3 regions of the Motilimonas thetidivivens genome follow, and region 1 is predicted to be linked to each of the others. Evidence: predicted binding sites of a transcription regulator. Region 1 holds the regulator's gene; each other region holds the start of a gene.

Region 1 (6,473 bases):
ATGCTCAGCAGCCATGTCAACTCGCTAAGGCTGTGCTGGAAACAGCAAACCGCCAAGTCGCAATCACACAAACCCCCTCGGGTGAACTTCTTGTACCTTACGATGTAAAGCTAAAACAAGAAAAGGCGGAACTCGTGTTAGTGTTTGCACATGAACAAACAGATTGCGCTATGTCGTTACAAACCAAGCTGTTGGTGCCAATTAGTGGTATTCAAGATGTCGATGGTTTGAGTAAAATCGCCGATGAATTAGAAAAGCTGATGTTAGGTCAAGCTGGCTTTTGGGGTAAGTTATTTTTACCTGACTTTAATGGTATTAGTCTCACCTTGGCTGGTGATTTCGCAACTGATCAACAGGCTGTTTTCAGTATTGCTAATACCGACTTTGCAGTAGAGCAGGGACATGTTTACTTATCAAAGCAATGGTTAGCGGAGCATCAAGGTAAAGCGGTGCAACTGGCTGATTCGGTAATCGATATAAAGCCTTGGTTGGTGCAATAATTCACTTTTTGACTGATGGCACTTGCCATCAGTCATGTTAGCTTAAGCTTAAAAATCAAGTGAGCTCTATAATTTGCAGCTCTGGCTCATCAGCCATTTGTTGCCCAGATGAAGTGGACGGAAAGTCTGGTTTGTCAAAGGCAATGTCTCCGCCATCAATCACACCGCTGTGTTGATCCACTGATTTAAAATCAAATAGTTCATGATCCATCAAATGTGAAGGCACAACATTTTGGATGCTGCGGAACATGCTTTCAATTCGGCCTGGATAGCGTTTTTCCCAACCTTGCAGCATTTCTTTGATCATTTTGCGTTGTAAGTTTTCTTGGCTGCCACACAGGTTACAAGGAATGATCGGGAATTCTTTTATCTGGGCGTATTTCTCCAGATCAGCTTCCTTACAATAAGCAAGAGGGCGAATAACCACGTGTTTACCATCATCACTGACTAGTTTAGGTGGCATAGACTTTAGTTTTCCGCCATGAAACATATTTAGCAATAAGGTCTCGAGAATATCATCACGATGGTGGCCTAAAGCAATTTTTGTTGCGCCAAGACGTGTCGCCGTTGAATACAAAATACCACGGCGCAGACGAGAGCATAGTGAACAGGTTGTTTTTCCTGCTGGGATCTTGTCCATCACTATGGAGTAGGTATCTTCTTCGACAATTTCAAAGTCCACGCCAATTTGGGTTAAGTATTGGGGTAAAACATGCTCGGGGAAGCCAGGCTGTTTTTGGTCAAGGTTAACCGCAACAATATCAAACTGGATAGGTGCATGGGCTTTCAAGTGCATCAGAATATCAAGTAGGGCATAACTGTCTTTACCGCCACTTAAGCAAACCATTACCTTGTCGCCTTCTTCAATCATATTAAAGTCGGCAATGGCTTTACCTGTTTCACGACGTAAACGTTTATGCAATTTATTCTGGTTGTATTGTGCTTTGGCCTCAGCCGTCGGTGTACCCATAGTTCTATCCACAGCAAAAAAAGTCTGCGTATTATAGCGTCAAGAATGTTCCAAGCAAGTAAGGCGGTGGGAGTGCGGCCAATTGCTTGGCCGCAATAATGCTTATTGTTGTAAGGGAGAAATGTAATCTATCGGTTTCAATGCAAGTAGGTCGCAATCCAGACTGTCAATCAAATGCTCGGCGGTATTGCCGATGAGTGCAGCGCTGATACCGGTTCGACCAACCGTACCAAGCACAACCAGCTCTGCATCAAGCTCTTTTGCGACTTGTGGTATTACGTCTTCCGCTAAGCCTTCAACCACGTGCTGCCGCTCTGCTGGAATCCCATGCTTGTTGCCATGTTCGGTAAGCATATCGACATGGCGTTTTTGTACTGCATCACTGTATTCAATAGGGTTAAAGTCGGGAAGCTCTAAGGCAATATTCACTGGTGTACTGGGGAAGGCATTGATCAAACTGACATTAGCATTGATCATTTTAGCCATGTCGAGGGCTTCATGGGTGATCTTATCGTTTAACGCCATGTGTTCATCATCTTCGGCTGTCGCATGAATAGCAGCCAAAATAGTGCCGTTTTCAGGCCAATCATGATTTTTAACCAACAACAATGGCTCCGGACATTTACGTAATAAATGCCAATCGGTGGGAGTGAAAATAACGGATTGAAGCTTAGGATGATGATGGGTGCCTTTGACGACGAGATCATGGCCAAAGTCTAAGGTTTCTTGAATAATGCTCTCAAATGGACGGTTATGCCAGAGCACTTTGGTATCAATAAACAAACCTTGGCTTCGATATGGGGCAGCCAGCTCTTCAAGCCATGCCGTCTGTTGTTGTATCACGCTGGCGCGCATTGCTTCACGCTCTTCAAGCGAAAGCATGGTGGTCATTTCAAAAGAAAAGTCATAGACAGAAAGAAACAGCTTTAATTTGGCATGCTCTTCGCGTTGACATATGTAGGCGGCGCGAGAAAGGGCCGTTTGTTCTTCTTTGGTAGGATCAATGACGACTAAGATGTTGCGATATTTAACCATACACCCCTCCGGGTTACTGATAATATTCCACGTTCCTAGTCTTAATTTAGCTCAAAATGATGTGATATTGCGCGATGGTGATCAATTATTTTATTTTTCAATTGATTAATTCCACCGCGCTGGTAGTTATTCGGCTTTAGTCGCGCCAGCAACTTCAGCTAATTGTTGATGATCGATAATGGTAATGTATTTACCTTTAACGGCGATCATTTCACTTTTTTGGAACCGACCGAGTAAACGACTGATGGTTTCTACGGTAAGGCCTAAGTAGTTACCGATATCGCCTCGAGTCATCGACAAACGAAACTCACGAGGTGAGAATCCACGTTCAGAGAAGCGTTGTGACAGGCTATAAATAAAGGCGCCTAAACGTTCTTCCGCATTTTTCTTAGACAATAATAAAATCATTTCTTGGTCGCCAACGATCTCATTACTCATCATGCGCATGATTTGCTGACGCAGCTTAGGCATCTTGCCCGATAAATCATCCAAGGTATCGTATGGGATTTCACAAATCATCGAGGTTTCGAGGGCCTGCGCGAAACTTGGATGACGGCCGGTGTTGATGGCATCAAAACCAACAAGATCGCCAGCTAGATGAAAACCGGTAATTTGTTCGTCGCCCTGTTCGGTAATGGTATAGGACTTAACGGTACCAGAACGAATGGCATACAATGCTCGCATATCTTCGCCAGCTTTATACAGCTCTTCACCCTTTTGAATTGGCTTTTTTCGCTCTATGATGTTGTCGAGCTGATCAAGCTCAGTTTCATTAAGGCTAACAGGAATACAAAGTTGGCTGATACTGCAATCTTGACAGTGTATTTCACAGCCACCTGACTGGATGCGTCTGGTATTTTTATTCTCGGACTTCATACTTACCCGAAATCTCCACTTGATATATATCAATATTGTAACATTTATTGCCTGAGTTTAAATAGCAGAATAACCGCAGAAGGTGAATTGAAAGCCAAAAAGTGATAACGCCTTAAAAATGCGAAAATAAACTTGCTTTAGCAATGAAATTAAGTCGAGTCAGAGTGAGAAAGGCTAGTTATATGTCTATTAAAAATAGATTTATAATTAATAAATCAGTTGTTTAATTGCGATGTAGCCAGTGTGAATGGCATAGAGTGCCAATAATGCACTGCCGCTATATCTAAACCAGTTAGATTGGATGACTCGCCCAATTGAATGGCTGAGTAAACCAATGGTGGCCATGGCGGGCAGGGTGCCTAAGGCAAATCCAGCCATGATTAACCCCCCATTTACGGCACTGCCGCTCACTGCAGCCCAAGAAAGGCTTGAATAGACCAAACCACACGGTAGCCAGCCCCATACCATGCCAAGAGGTAAAGCATAAAACGGATGCTTGAGGGGTAAAAAAAACTGCGCGATGGGCTGGATCCTGCGCCAAATATGTTGACCCGCTTTTTCGATGCTTTGCAAACCCAACCACAGGCGACTGATATATAGGGCTAATAGCAACATCATGATAGCGGCCAGCAAGCGAAGTAAGATGAGTGCTTGTTTTACATCAAATAGCTGACTGAGTGCCGCTGCTCCCCCTGCAATCAAAGCTCCAGCGAAAACATAGCTCAAGCAACGTCCTAGATTATAGAGCAGCAAGGTTAGCCACTGTTGAGACTTGCCGGCCTTGGGGTCGACAGAGAAGGTCATGGCACTGGCAACGCCACCGCACATACCTAAGCAATGACCTGCGCCTAGTAGACCAATGAAGAAAGCAGCATAGAAATCCGTCATTTGGGCGTATTAGGCTTATCGCAATGAACTTCTGATGCTGAGTTGGCTTGATTGCGAGCCTGCGAGTCATCTTCATCAAACAATATGTTAACGCCTTCGCGATCTAAATCTTCAAATTGATCGGAGCGTACTGCCCAAAAAAACAGACCAATCGCTATGGCTACAAACAAGATAGCGATAGGTATTAGCATGAAAATTATGCTCATTTCTTTAACAACCTCAATGAGTTGGTTACTACCACAACCGAGCTTAATGACATCCCCAGTGCGGCCATATAGGGAGGCACATGACCGGTGGCAGCCAAGGGTAGAATAAACAAATTATAACCCAAGGAAATGGCTAAGTTTTGCCTAATTACATCGCGTGTCTGTCTAGCAAGATGACGCGCCTTCGCCAATTTGCGTAACGAATCACCAATCAAAATCACGTCGGCTGAGTTCTTTGCCACATCGGTGCCGCTGCCGATGGCGACCGACACATGAGCTTGAGATAAAACGGGTGCATCGTTAATACCGTCACCGACCATTAAGGTAATACTACCTTCATGCTGGAATTGTTGCACCGCTTCGCGCTTTTGCTCAGGTGTAACGCCAGAAATTACGGTTTTGATGCCTAATTGGTCAGCAACGATTTGCGCTTGAGCCGAGCCATCCCCGGTCAACATTGCGGTATTAACCCCTTGTTGTTTAAAGTGGCTAAATGTTGCTTTGGCATCTTCCCGTAGTTCATCGGTGAGTTCAAACGCAGCCACCAATTCGTCATTGATAGTCATGACAATCAAGAGTAAGCGCGATTCAACTGGCACAGAAACGCCGCAATAGTCAGGATTACCTAACCGTACAGTTTGCCCTTGGAATTGGCCATATAAGCCTTCTCCAGGAACATTAGTGACCTGATCGACCTTAATATTTGCTTGCTTGTAGGGCGCAAATGCGCGGCTAATGGGATGTTCAGAGTGTTGCTCTAATGCGGCTGCCAGTGCGAGGGACTGAGCTTTATTTTGTGCTGAAAAAACATGAGTATTAGCGACCGAAAATTTGCCCTGAGTTAAGGTTCCTGTTTTATCAAACACAAACAAGTTGGCTTTCGCCAAGGTTTCCAAAACGTGGTTTTTTCGGATTAAAATCCCTAGTTTATTGAGTGTTGCCGTGGAGCAGGTCAGCGCCGTTGGGGTCGCTAAACTCAGAGCACAGGGGCAGGTTGCTACCAATACCGATAAGGTGACCCAAAATGCATGCTCGGGCGCAACATAAAGCCAAGCGGTGTAAGTAATGGCCGAAAAAATGAGTAGCGCACCGACAAAATAACGCGAGACATGATCTGCTACAACCTGAATTCGGGGTTTTTCGGCTTGAGCCAGATCTTGCATTCGGATGATATCGGCAATTAAGGTCGCTTGACCCGTCTGTTTGACGATCATCGTAATTGGGCTTTCAAGATTGATTGTTCCGGCGTAAACAGGCTCATCCAAAGCTTTAATAACGGGCATATGCTCGCCTGTTAACATCGACTCTTCAATGGAGGATTTACCATTGACGATAATGCCATCGGCTGGGATGGTTTCACCTGGTTTTACTAGCACGAGTTGTTCTTCGCGCAGTAGTTTAGCCGGTATATGCTCAACCGAATCGCCTACTTTTAGCCAAGCCATTTTGGGCATTAATTTTGCTAAATTGTTGCCGCTCTCGGATGCTTTACGCCTTGCTCTTAACTCGAGCATGCGTCCGATAAGCAAAAAGAAAGTGAACATGGAGATGGATTCAAAAAAGACTTCACCGGTACCCGTGATGGTGGCATAGGTAGATGCAATATAAGCGCCTAATAAAGCAATGGAGACTGGGATGTCCATGCCCAAGGTGCGGTTTCGAATGTTGCGAAGGGCGTTAAAATAAAAAGGCTGTGCGCTGTAAAGCAATACAGGCGTTGCCAAAATCATACTTACCCAGCGGAAATATTGACGAAACTCCTCTTCCATACCGGTGAAGAGATCCGCATACAAGGCGACTGCAAACATCATTACTTGCATGGTGGCAATACCTGCCAGCCCCACACGTTTCATGTAACTGCGTACTTGTTCGCGATATTGTTTTTCTTGCTCGTCAGCTTGAAAGGGAAGGGCGCGATAGCCCACTTGAGCAATGGCCTTTAAAATATCACTGAGTTTTATTTGCTCGGGATCCCAGCGAATAATTGCACGGTGCAAG
Region 2 (6,473 bases), on a different contig from region 1:
CCGACCACTTGGTTAGTTGGCGGACATAGGATCAGCCGCCACTTGCCTTGGTATCGGGGCAAGCAAGGCTTGGCGCCAGAAAGTGAAATTTTATTATCTTTTGTCAGTAATTTGGTCGACCGCGCGAGTTTAACCCTTAGCCTTGATGCTCATTCAGGATTTGGCCTGCGCGATCACCTATGGTTTCCCTATGCAGGAAATATCGCCCCCTATCCCATGCTTGGTCAAACTTATGGCCTAATGAACTTATTTGATCAAACTTACCCCTATCACGCCCATTATCAAGTTGCACCGCAAAGTCACTTTTACACTACTCACGGTGATCTCTGGGATCATTTATCCAAACAGCATAAGCGTCAGCTTTTTATCCCGCTCACGTTAGAAATGGGATCTTGGCTATGGGTAAAAAAGAATCCTCGCCAACTGTTTAACTTTGCCGGTTTTTTTAACCCACAAAAACAGCACAGATATGAGCGTATTTTAAGAAGACACACGGTACTGATGAATTTTTTAATACAAGCCGCATATTCATCAGCAAACTGGCTGCCAGAAGGCAAAACCTTAGGCCTGATGAATGATGCCGCTAAGCGATTGTGGTATCAGGACTTAAAACGATAACGACAAATCGTTCTTTCGCTCAATATTGAGGAAGCTCAGATGGAACCATTAAATGCACAGCCTACGGTAGTACTATTAAGAGGTTTATCACGTGAACAGCGCCATTGGGGGGATTTTCCGGCGATCTTACAAAAGCAGCTCCCTCAGCATCAGGTGATCTGCTTAGATACTTTGGGCAATGGTGAACGCTTTCAGCAACAAAGTCCGCTATGTATTAGCCTGTACTGCCAAGACATTTTAAACCAATTAGCGAAGCAGAAGATTGAGAATGCGATTTTAGTGGGGTTATCATTGGGGGGAATGGTTGCCCTAGCCTCGTTGGCAGCGCATTCCAGTCAAGTAGATAAAGTGAGTCAAGTTATCGCCATTAATACTAGCTCACGCTATTCTTGGCCTTGGCAGCGCTTTGCGCTATTACCTTTTTGCAAGGGATTACTGAGCGCGAAGCGCTACCCAGATTGTAGCAAAATGGAGCACACCATTTTAACCCTCACCAGTTTACTGCATAAACAAGATTTAAATGTACTCAAGTATTGGAGTGAGTTGCGCCAGCAAGCCCCGACATCGATAACAAACAGCCTGCGCCAGATTATTGCAGCAGCAAGGTTTAAACCGTCTATTGACATGCTAGTGGGTAAACCCGTGAGTTTTATTTATGCTAAACAAGATCAATTGGTTAACCCTAAATGCACATTAGCTTTAGCCAAGGCCTTAAAAGCAGCTACTTATGTCATCGATCAGGCGGGTCACGATGTTGCCCTCGACCAGCCGCAAGTGTTGGCCAACACCCTAGCCAACATCATCAACAGCGGGAATAAGAATTAGTACTCATTAATGGCTTCTAACTCATCGCATAATTCATACGATGGCTGCATCGCTAAGGTAATCAAGTCACGCATCAATTTGATTTGACGCCTTGCCATCACCGCATTCATCTGCGGGTTAAGCCGGTTAACGCTTAAACCTGTGATAAAAGTGCGCACTAAATGAGCCAACGTATCTTCACTTGATTGCGCCATGGGTGAAAAACAACGCCACAAATTTTCTGATCCTTGATATAGCACAGGCCCAACCACCTGCTCGAGCTTGCTGTCGCCGCGCATCGATAACCATAAGTCCATCATCACTAGCTGCATTTTACTTTCAGGATCACGGTATAAGGCATCTAACATGGCCTTCACGAACTCTAAAGGATGGCAATATCCATGTTGGTAATAAAGCGCCACCTGCTCAGCAAACATGGTTTCAACTAAGTCGGCGATCAGGCCCACTTTACCATCTGGATATTGATGATTGAGAGCGCCACGAGTCACCCCCGCTGCATTACAAATCGCGCTGGCGTTGGTACCTGAATAACCAAATTGAACCAATTGGCTTAATGCCGCCTGACGAAGTGCCTCTCGGGTTGCTGCGTTTCGCTCTGCTTGAGTTGCCATAAGTAGCACCAATATCTCTAGTTGAAAAAATTAAGCACTGAAATATACGATAACGAAGTTTAAATTACTTTGAATATTAATAAAAACAATACAAAATTTTAATAAACGCAACAACAGAGGATGCAAAATAGATAAACAAAGTTGCGACTGAACACGGTGGCTGTAACTAAAGGTTAAATCAGTGCGATTTAATGTGATCTAACGCTAACAGAAGGTCAAAAAAGATGAAACTTTCCTACCATTTCAGGCAATATAATGGTTAGCAGCCAATATTAGTAATGCAAATAACACTTCAGAAGGCCTGTTATTTAGGGGCTGACGGTTAATTTTCAACCGTTCTACCCCAAGAGTAATAGATTTTCTTTTGTAATTTAGCAACAACTGATCCAAATCAACATTTTGACCACGATCAGTCATATAATCCTTCATGAAAGTTATTTACTAAGGCAGCAACAGCGTCACCCCCAACACTCTGGGATAATGTTCCACCCTTAATAAAGAATTTTTATTTACTAGGAGTAACCAAGATGACAGTTAGCAATCTTGCTGAATTAGACGCAATGGTCGCACGTGTTAAAGCGGCACAGAAAGAATTCGCAAACTACAGCCAAGAGCAAGTAGACAAAATTTTCCGCGCGGCTTCACTCGCTGCTTCTACAGCTCGTATTGAACTAGCCCGAATGGCTGCTGAAGAATCAGGCATGGGTATCATGGAAGACAAAGTAATCAAAAACCACTTTGCTTCTGAATTCATCTACAACAAATACAAAGATGAAAAAACCTGTGGCATCATCGACAAGAACGATGAGGGCGGTACTATCACTATCGCTGAGCCAGTTGGTATCGTTTGTGCCATCGTACCAACCACCAACCCAACCTCAACTGCTATCTTTAAAGCACTGATTTCTCTTAAAACACGTAACGGTTGTATCTTCTCGCCACATCCACGTGCTAAAAACGCAACTAACTTCGCAGCTAAACTAGTTTTAGACGCAGCTGTTAAAGCGGGTGCACCAAAAGACATTATCGGCTGGATTGACCAACCTTCGGTTGAACTATCTAACGCGCTAATGAAGCACAATGACATCGCCCTTATCCTTGCAACAGGTGGTCCAGGCATGGTTAAGGCAGCTTACTCTTCTGGTAAGCCAGCTATCGGTGTTGGTGCTGGTAACACACCAGTGGTTATCGATGAAACTGCAGACATCAAACGTGCTGTTTCTTCTATCTTAATGTCTAAAACATTCGACAACGGCGTAATCTGTGCTTCTGAGCAAGCCGCTATCATTGTTGAGTCTATCTACGACGACGTAGTAGCACGTTTTGCTAAGTACGGCGCAGCAGTACTAAACAAAGCTGACGCAGACAAAGTGCGTAAAGTATTAATGATTGACGGCGCGCTAAACGCGAAAATCGTTGGTCAACCAGCATACAAAATTGCTGAGCTAGCGGGTGTAACTGTACCTGAATCTACTAAGATCCTAATCGGTGAAGGCCTAGAAGCAACACCTGAAGATGAATTCTCTCACGAGAAACTATCTCCAACCCTAGGTGTTTACAAAGCGAAAGACTTTGAAGACGCAGTACGTCAAGCTGGCATCGTACTAGATATCGGCGGTGTAGGTCACACATCTGTACTTTATACTGACCAAGATGCTAACGCAGATCGCATCGCTTACTTCGGTGACAAGATGAAGACCGCGCGTATCCTAATCAACACGCCTTCTTCTCACGGTGGTATCGGTGACCTTTACAACTTCGAACTAGCGCCTTCTTTAACACTAGGTTGTGGTTCTTGGGGTGGTAACGCGATTTCTGAAAACGTAGGTCCTAAACACCTAATCAACAAGAAAATTGTAGCGAAGCGAGCAGAAAATATGTTGTGGCACAAACTACCTAAATCTATCTACTTCCGTCGCGGCTCTCTACCTGTTGCAATGGACGACCTAGACGGCAAGAAACGCGCTATGATCGTAACTGACCGTTTCTTATTCAACAACGGTTACATCGATGACCTACGTGCCATCCTAAAAGAAAAAGGCATGGAAGTTGAAGTGTTCCACGAAGTAGAAGCGGATCCAACACTTTCTGTTGTTAAAGCGGGTGCTGCGGCATGTCACAGCTACCAGCCAGACGTAATCCTAGCAGTGGGCGGTGGTTCACCTATGGATGCAGCGAAAATCATGTGGGTAATGTACGAGCACCCAGAAACTGATTTCGAAGACCTATCAATGCGCTTTATGGATATCCGTAAACGTATTTACAAGTTCCCTAAAATGGGTAGCAAAGCTGAACTAGTATGTATCACAACTACTTCTGGTACAGGCTCTGAAGTAACACCATTTGCGGTTGTAACTGACGATGCAACAGGTCAGAAATATCCACTAGCTGACTACGAACTAACGCCAAACATGGCGGTTGTAGATGCTAACCTAGTAATGGATATGCCTAAGTCACTATGTGCCTTTGGTGGTTACGACGCGGTAACTCACGCAATGGAAGCTTATGTTTCTGTACTAGCGAACGAGTACTCAGACGGCCAAGCACTACAAGCGCTTAAACTACTTAAAGAGTACCTACCAAGCTCTTACGCTAACGGTAAAGCTGACCCAGTTGCACGTGAAAAAGTACACAACGCGGCAACTATCGCAGGTATCGCGTTTGCTAACTCTTTCCTAGGTGTATGTCACTCAATGGCGCACAAACTAGGTGCTGAGTTCCATATTCCTCACGGTCTAGCTAACGCATTACTACTGACTAACGTAGTACGTTACAACGCGACGAATACACCGACTAAACAAACTGCTTTCTCTCAATACGACCGTCCAAAAGCACGTGCTCGTTACGCAGAAGTAGCTGACCACTTAGGTCTTGGCGGTAAGAACACAGAAGAGAAGCTAAATAACCTACTAGCATGGTTAGACGAGCTGAAGAAAGAAGTTAACATCCCAATGTCTATTCAAGAGACAGGCGTTAACGAAGCTGAGTTCTTAGCGAAAGTTGACGAACTAGCGGTAGATGCGTTTGATGACCAATGTACTGGTGCAAACCCACGTTACCCACTTATCAGCGAGCTTAAAGAAGTACTAATCGCTTCTTACTACGGTGTACCGTACGTTGAAGGCCAAAAGTGTCAAGACAAGCCTGCAGCAGAAGCCAAGCCAGCTAAAGCTAAAAAAGCAGCAAAAGCTTAATTAACATAAAAAATGTGTTAACTGAGTTAAAAAACAAAGCCCGCAAATAGCGGGCTTTTTTGTTTTTGAGATAAAGCCAACTAAACTGGTTATACAGTCCAATGAAGTTAGCTAATATGGCAGAAAACAAAGTAAAAAAATCTCCCGTTGCAATAAATGACCTAGCGATTGGCCATTTCGTAGAGCTTCCTCTTGGTTGGAAAGACCACCCTTTTATGTTCAACAGCTTTAAAATTAAAAACCAAGAGCAGCTGACCATTATTCAAGCATTAGGTTTAAGCCAAGTTGACGTAGACTGGCAAAAAAGTGATGTTAAACCTATCACTCCAGCTCAATCTGAAAATCCACCCGAACAACCAGTAAAAAAAGTTGTGCGGGAACTGACAGAAGAAGAGAAACAGCGGGCGATATCAAAACAGCTACGCATGGATAACAAACGTGCCGATGCCGCATACCATCATAGCCTACTGAAATTTCGTGAGGCCATGGGTCAGTTTGGTTTAGCGCCTGAAGAAGCTCTGGTAGAAATAAAAACACTGATAACGGCCTTATGTGCTGATGTGTATGCCAGCCCAACAACCAAAGTGATGCATGTTATACAAGCACAGCCTAGCTCAGATGATCTCTTCTATCACAGCCTAAATGTGACCGTGCTATGTTTAGTGGCAGCCAAAGCCCTAGAATGGAGTGAAACCGAAGCACAAACCCTTTGTCTTAGCGCGTTTTTACATGATATAGGCCTGCTCAAGGTTCCCACTTCGATCCGGCGTAAAACCACCCCCTTGACCACATCTGAAGATAATTTTTATAAAATGCACACCACTTATGGTGTTGAACTCATTAAAAAAGCCAACTGCTTCCCCAGTGAAGTACTGCCTTTAATTGCCCAGCACCATGAACGCTTAGACGGCAGTGGCTACCCTAAGCAGGTTAAAGCTAACCAATTAGATGAAATGACCCAGTTATTGGGCTTAGTCGATGCCTACGATAACTTGTGCTTTCCACATCCATCGCAGAAAGCTTTAAGCCCCCGTAGCGCGATTGCTCTGATGTTTAAACAAAGTGAAACCAAGTTTAATCGCAGTATGCTGGAGGTATTGGTGAAATTACTGGGGGTTTATCCTCCTGGATCTTTAGTCCAGTTAGATGACAATACACCTGCGTTGGTGATGTCAACTAACCCAGAAGATGCAATGAATCCAAATGTACTCATCTATGAAGTTGG
Region 3 (6,473 bases), on a different contig from region 1:
TCATTGCTTGTCCCAACAAGAATGCAAAGCTATCTAACACGACCATATCGACATATTGATTTTTTTGGATTTCGAGAAAAACGCTTTTTTCCGTGTCACTACTGACTTCAATTCGAATTATTTCGTCACATTCGACGGACCAAGGTGAAGTACTATAAATGAACCTAGGTGTGTCAAAATGGTTGTGCAGCTCAAGTCGAGCGGATCTCAGTAATTGTTGGTAAATTAATTGATCCAGCGCTTTGGTTAAGTCTCCTTCGCATAAATCGGCAACGTTGAGCTGTTGTGAGATGTTATAGAGAAAGCTGACCGTTTGATTCGCTTTGGCCAGCTCTTTGGTTTTTTGATTGACTTGATTTTCCATTTCTAAGTAAAGCTGTTTAAGCTCTTTAGACATATGTTGAAATGCTTGGCCCAAGGCGCCAATCTCTTGGTCTTTGGCGATAGTGAAATGACTATCAAACTGGCGGGCTTTCACTTGCTCGGTGGCCGCCATCAATTGATGCAGTGGTTCAACCACACGTACACGCATCAAATTCATCAGATAAGCACATATCATTAAAATGACTGCTAGCCCAATGGCTTGAGCGAGAAACAAAAATCGGATCTTGGCCTCCGAGTAGTTTTGTAGCGACAAAACAAAGGTATCAATCAGGGTAACAAAGCCAACTAGATGCTGGTTATAGGCGAGGTCATCGCCTTGCTCAATAAAGCTGCGCATGCGTTGCCACTGCAAAACGACTTGGTGATAGTCATTTAAAATGGATTTCGGATAGTACCAAGCTTGTACCTCGGTGAGTGGCGAGGTAAACAGGGATGCCTCAAATTGGCTAATGTTCTGTTCAGTTTGCTCAGGTTGTCGCATTAATTGGTAGGCAATGCGATAACTTTGCATGCGCATTGAGCCCGCTACGTTCACCATGCTGGCATCTTTTAAATTGGTGCTTTCGATGCTCAAGGTTAATGCCGCTTGTAATACCGACAAGGCAAAAATCAACAATAACGCATAGCGTAATGAAGAGGTCGCGGATTGGTTAAATTGGTGAATTTTCATTATCACTAAATGGGTAAATAAAGAATATAGTGGCTTATTTTAAGCAAAATGAGCCAGAATTACTGGGAACTAGGCCTGTTATCTGTTATACCAAAAGAAATGATGAACTCCGAGTCTCATTTGTCTAAGTCGAAGATATGGCAATGTGACCGCTTTAGTGATCTGTGACTGACCGCTGAGAAGGGTTAAATTAGAAATGATTTAGCCTCCCGAATTGGAAAGGTGTTTATGTCTCAACTTGTTGATCAATATCAGCGTAAGTTTGAATACTTGCGGCTGTCAATCACCGACGTGTGCAATTTTAAATGTAACTATTGTCTGCCCGATGGTTATCATCGCCAGCATAAAGCTACATTTTTAACCTTGCCCGAGATCCGCCATCTCGTTGCTGGATTTGCTAGCATGGGAGCAAAAAAAGTACGCATAACGGGTGGCGAGCCATCGTTGCGTCGTGATCTCTGTGAAATCATCGAAACCGTTAAAACCACACCCGGCATCGAGAAAGTGGCGATGACCACCAATGGCTATCGCATGGCCCGAGATGCGAGTCATTGGCGTCAAGCGGGCCTTGATTCGATTAATGTCAGTATGGACAGCTTAGATGCCAATATGTTTCATCAGATCACAGGTGAAAATTTATTGCATAAAGTGATGGCTGGAATTGATGCTGCGTTTGCTGCTGGATTTAATCAAGTCAAAGTGAATACCGTGTTGATGAAGGGCTTAAACAGCCATGAGTTAGCTTCCTTTTTGGCATGGATAAAGCCTCGCAATATTCAACTGCGATTTATTGAACTGATGCAAACGGGCGATAATCAAGCGCTTTTCAAAGCTCACCACGTCAGTGGTGCCAGTATTATGGTGCAGTTATTAGCGCAAGGCTGGATAGAGAAAGTGCGCCAATCCACCGATGGCCCAGCAAGGGTATTTTGTCATCCTGGTTATCAAGGTGAAATTGGCCTGATCATGCCCTATGAATCACATTTCTGTGATAGCTGTAATCGATTAAGGGTGTCAGCCTTGGGGCGGTTACATTTATGCCTATTTGGCGAACAAGGCACGCAGCTGCGGCCTTTACTGCAACAATCCGGTCAGTTACCTGAGTTACAACAAATGTTATTGGCCGCATTAGCTACTAAGCGTCCAACTCATTTACTTCATCAAGGTGAGGTGGGGGGAACTTATCACCTCGCTTCCGTTGGTGGTTAGTCAGTATTATCAAATGTGATCAAGCTCGCCTCTCTGGCTTGATCTAACTCAATTCAATCGCTGATTACCTCCTGATAGGTATATCAGTTCTCCCGATCTGTGATTACAGTTTGTAAACATGATTTACTTTAATTTTATTTGTTTAATGTTATTTGAAATTAATAAGCAAATAAGTTGAAAAATCGATTGGTCGACAATGAATGACAGTTGAGGGGTATTTTGGCTGATTTAGCGAAAAGACGCTTGTTTAGTCGTGGTCAAACTATCGCATTGGTTGAACTGCCTTGGCGTGATAAATCGGTGAGTTTTACAGATGTTTGCACTCGCTGCGGTGAATGTGTATCCGCTTGTGAAACCCAGATTATCGTTAAAGGTGACGGTGGTTTCCCCACCTTAGATTTCAACCAAGGGGAAGGAGAATGCAGTTTTTGTCAGCAATGCGCTGCGGTATGCCCCGAGCCTCTTTTTGATCTTTCTCAACCTGAGCCTTGGCAGCTTAAAGCACAAATTAAAGACACCTGTTTGGCTAATCAAAAGGTCTACTGTCGAAGTTGTGGTGAGCATTGTGATAGCCAAGCCATTTCTTTCAAACCCGGCATTAGCTCAGTACCGATAATTACTGCGGCGGATTGCAGTGGATGTGGGGCTTGCCTTTCGGTATGTCCGGTGCAAGCGATAGTCTTAGGTCAACCAAAATGACAAATCAAATCTATAGTTAATACGACACATAAATGGGCAAGTGATAACAATGAAAGAATGCCATATCTCGAGTTTAGTGGTCTATTGTGCACCGGAGCGTGAGGCGTGCGTTGCCCAAGCAATAGCGCAGCTAGCCGAGGCAGAAATCTATGCCCAGGAAGGTGGTAAGTTGGTGGTGGTCATAGAAAGTACCGGAAAAAGCCATATTCTTGCCACTGTTGAAACCCTTAATAATATCGAAGGTGTGATTAATACTGCGCTTGTTTATCACCAATTCGAAGAGCTGGCTGACACAATTGACGTGTCAACCGAAGCGCACTGTGTGCAATGTGAGGACAACCAATGATGAAACTGACTCGACGTGCGTTTGTCAAAGCGAATGCTGCTGCTTCTGCTGCCGCAGTTGCTGGCATTGCATTACCCGCTTCAGCAAGCAACCTTATCGCTAGTAAAGATGTCACTAAGATCAAATGGGAAAAAGCGCCCTGTCGCTTTTGTGGTACCGGCTGTAGTGTAATGGTCGGTACCCAAGATGGCCGAGTGGTGGCAACCCAAGGCGATCCGGATTCCGAAGTGAATAAAGGTCTTAATTGTATTAAAGGCTATTTCTTATCGAAAATAATGTACGGTAAAGATCGCCTGCAAACGCCTTTACTGCGCATGAAAGATGGCCAATATGATAAAGAAGGGGACTTTACGCCCGTCAGCTGGGATCAAGCTTTTGATGTCATGGCGGATAAGTTCAAACAAGCTCTGAAAGACAAAGGCCCCACTTCGGTAGGCATGTTTGGCTCAGGTCAATGGACAGTTTGGGAAGGCTATGCTGCGGCTAAGTTAATGAAAGCGGGCTTTTTATCTAACAATATCGACCCTAATGCGCGTCACTGTATGGCATCCGCTGTGGTTGGTTTTATGCGCACCTTTGGTATTGATGAGCCAATGGGCTGTTATGACGATATTGAAGCCGCTGATGCCTTTGTGCTTTGGGGCTCAAACATGGCGGAGATGCACCCGATTCTTTGGTCTCGCCTAACGGATCGCCGCTTATCAAACCCCCATGTTAAAGTTCATGTATTATCTACCTTTGAACATCGCAGTTTTGAATTGGCTGATAACGGCATTGTATTCACACCGCAATCAGATTTAGCCATTCTAAATTACATCGCTCATTATATTATTGAAAACGACAAGGTTAACTGGGACTTTGTTAACAAGCATACCGTCTTTAAGCGCGGTGCGACCGACATAGGTTATGGTCTGCGGCCTGAGCATCCGTTACAAAAAGCGGCTAAAAATCCAGATAGCGGTGACATGACGGACATGACATTTGAGGAATACAAAGCCTTCTTGTCAGATTACACCCTAGAAAAAACCGTTGAATTATCTGGCGTGCCTGCCGAGAAATTACAAGCTCTGGCAGAGTCTTATGCCGATCCTAAGCAAAAAGTGACCTCTTTTTGGACCATGGGTTTTAACCAACACACACGCGGTGTATGGGCCAATAACTCGGTTTACAATATTCACTTATTAACAGGTAAAATTTCTGAGCCTGGTAACAGCCCATTCTCGTTAACAGGTCAACCTTCAGCCTGTGGTACCGCGCGTGAAGTGGGGACCTTTGCTCACCGTTTACCGGCTGATCTGGTGGTGATGAATCCAAAGCATCGTGCCACAGCGGAAAAAATTTGGAAGCTACCTGAGGGAACGATTCCACCTAAGCCGGGCTATCACGCGGTGCTGCAAAACCGCATGTTAAAAGACGGCAAGCTCAACGCTTACTGGGTAATGTGTAACAACAATATGCAAGCCGCGCCCAATATTAATGAAGAGGGATTACCGGGTTACCGTAATCCAGCCAACTTTATTGTTTGTAGCGATCCTTACCCAACGGTAACGGCCCAAGCCGCAGACTTAATCTTGCCTACCGCCATGTGGGTGGAAAAAGAAGGCGCTTATGGTAATGCCGAGCGTCGTACCCAATTTTGGCATCAACAAGTGTCTGCGCCAGGCCAAGCTAAGTCTGATTTATGGCAGTTAATGGAGTTCTCGAAACGCTTTAAAGTGGAAGAGGTTTGGCCACAGGAGTTAATCGATAAACAGCCTGAAGTGAAAGGTAAGACCTTATTTGATGTGTTATATCGCAACGGTAATGTGGACGCATATAGCTTAGATGAAGTGAAAGAAACCCAATTGAACGATGAAGCGCGTCATTTTGGTTTTTACGTGCAAAAGGGTTTGTTTGAAGAATACGCTCAATTTGGCCGTGGTCATGGCCATGACTTAGCGCCGTTTGATGTTTATCACCAAGTTCATGGATTACGCTGGCCTGTGGTAGATGGTAAAGAGACCTTGTGGCGTTATCGCGAAGGTTATGATCCTTATGTTAAAGCGGGCAAAGGCGTGGAGTTTTACGGCAAGCCTGATGGCAAAGCATTTATTATTGCCACGCCATTTGAGCCAGCAGCGGAAGCACCGGATCAAGAGTATGATTTATGGCTCAGCACAGGTCGAGTGCTAGAGCATTGGCACTCAGGCTCGATGACCAGAAGGGTACCTGAGCTTTATAAGGCTTTCCCTGATGCGGTGGTGTTTATGCACCCCAATGACGCGAAAAAACGTAATCTGCGTCGTGGTGATGAGATCATCATGTCCACCCGCCGCGGTGAATTACGCTCGCGGGTTGAAACGCGAGGTCGAAATCGCCCACCAGAAGGTTTGGTGTTTATGCCTTGGTTTGATGCTAAGCAGTTAACCAATAAATTAACGCTTGATGCCACGGATCCGTTATCGAAAGAAACGGACTTTAAGAAGTGCGCAGTGAAAATTGTTAAAGCGTAAACTGTCCAACGGTGGAGAATATAGAATGAAAAAACAAATAGTTGCGGCGTTTATTTTCGCCTGTACTAGTGCTTTTTTAAGCACCTCTGCGTTGGGGACACCTGAAACCAATGCGCCAGCAAACAATGGTGGTGTCGCTTCTTTGCGTGGCAATGTTGAGCTTGATACTCAACAAACGCCTGAGCAGTTAAAAAAGAACATTGCCGATCGTGGTCCCATTGAACGTCAATACGTTCATCAACCGCCAATGATCCCACACACCATACGCCATTATGAAGTGGATCTTAATGCGAATAAATGTCTGTCTTGCCATAGTTGGAAAAATGCACGCGAGTCGGGGGCGACTAAGATCAGCCCGACCCATTTTGAAACTCGTGAAGGCATGACTCTTTCAGATGTTTCACCAAGACGTTACTTCTGCTTACAGTGCCATGTACCGCAAGCCGATGCCGCGCCTTTGGTTGAGAATGAGTTTAAACCTGTTGATGCCCTTAATTAGCGATCACTATCATCACCTTGTTTAAGGGGGGAATATGTTTAAAAAAATAATCGCTTGGCTAAAACAGATATGGCTAATTATGCGTTCGCCGAGTTCGGCATCCCTAGGCTTTATTCTATTTTTGGGGTTTTTTGGCGGTATCATTTTCTGGGGTGGTTTTAACACAGGCATGGA

What was found. The regulator FNR, encoded in region 1, switches genes on or off when oxygen is low (the NO sensors DNR and NnrR bind a similar motif). The targets are predictions, from matches to a motif close to TTGATCTAGATCAA.
Region 2: adhE (bifunctional acetaldehyde-CoA/alcohol dehydrogenase) is a predicted target of FNR. The motif match lies at 2,436-2,449, and genes of this name have one in related genera.
Region 3: napF (ferredoxin-type protein NapF) is a predicted target of FNR. The motif match lies at 2,302-2,315, and genes of this name have one in related genera.

What each region holds. Positions count from the first base shown of each region.
Region 1 is NZ_JBKFDK010000001.1:396,049-402,521, forward strand. It holds gene ACK8OT_RS01975 (DUF2987 domain-containing protein) at 1-500, shown strand, start outside; gene ttcA (tRNA 2-thiocytidine(32) synthetase TtcA) at 556-1,470, opposite strand; gene uspE (universal stress protein UspE) at 1,573-2,505, opposite strand; gene fnr (fumarate/nitrate reduction transcriptional regulator Fnr) at 2,632-3,381, opposite strand; gene ACK8OT_RS01995 (sulfite exporter TauE/SafE family protein) at 3,589-4,269, opposite strand; gene ccoS (cbb3-type cytochrome oxidase assembly protein CcoS) at 4,266-4,475, opposite strand; gene ACK8OT_RS02005 (heavy metal translocating P-type ATPase) at 4,472-6,473, opposite strand, start outside.
Region 2 is NZ_JBKFDK010000002.1:56,465-62,937, forward strand. It holds gene ACK8OT_RS02435 (M14 family zinc carboxypeptidase) at 1-618, shown strand, start outside; gene ACK8OT_RS02440 (alpha/beta fold hydrolase) at 658-1,443, shown strand; gene ACK8OT_RS02445 (TetR/AcrR family transcriptional regulator) at 1,440-2,054, opposite strand; gene adhE (bifunctional acetaldehyde-CoA/alcohol dehydrogenase) at 2,582-5,248, shown strand; gene ACK8OT_RS02455 (cyclic di-GMP phosphodiesterase) at 5,350-6,473, shown strand, end outside.
Region 3 is NZ_JBKFDK010000002.1:183,898-190,370, reverse strand. It holds gene narQ (nitrate/nitrite two-component system sensor histidine kinase NarQ) at 1-1,054, opposite strand, end outside; molybdenum cofactor riboswitch at 1,150-1,295, shown strand; gene moaA (GTP 3',8-cyclase MoaA) at 1,283-2,263, shown strand; gene napF (ferredoxin-type protein NapF) at 2,483-2,962, shown strand; gene ACK8OT_RS03030 (chaperone NapD) at 3,012-3,308, shown strand; gene napA (nitrate reductase catalytic subunit NapA) at 3,308-5,800, shown strand; gene ACK8OT_RS03020 (nitrate reductase cytochrome c-type subunit) at 5,826-6,299, shown strand; gene ACK8OT_RS03015 (NapC/NirT family cytochrome c) at 6,379-6,473, shown strand, end outside.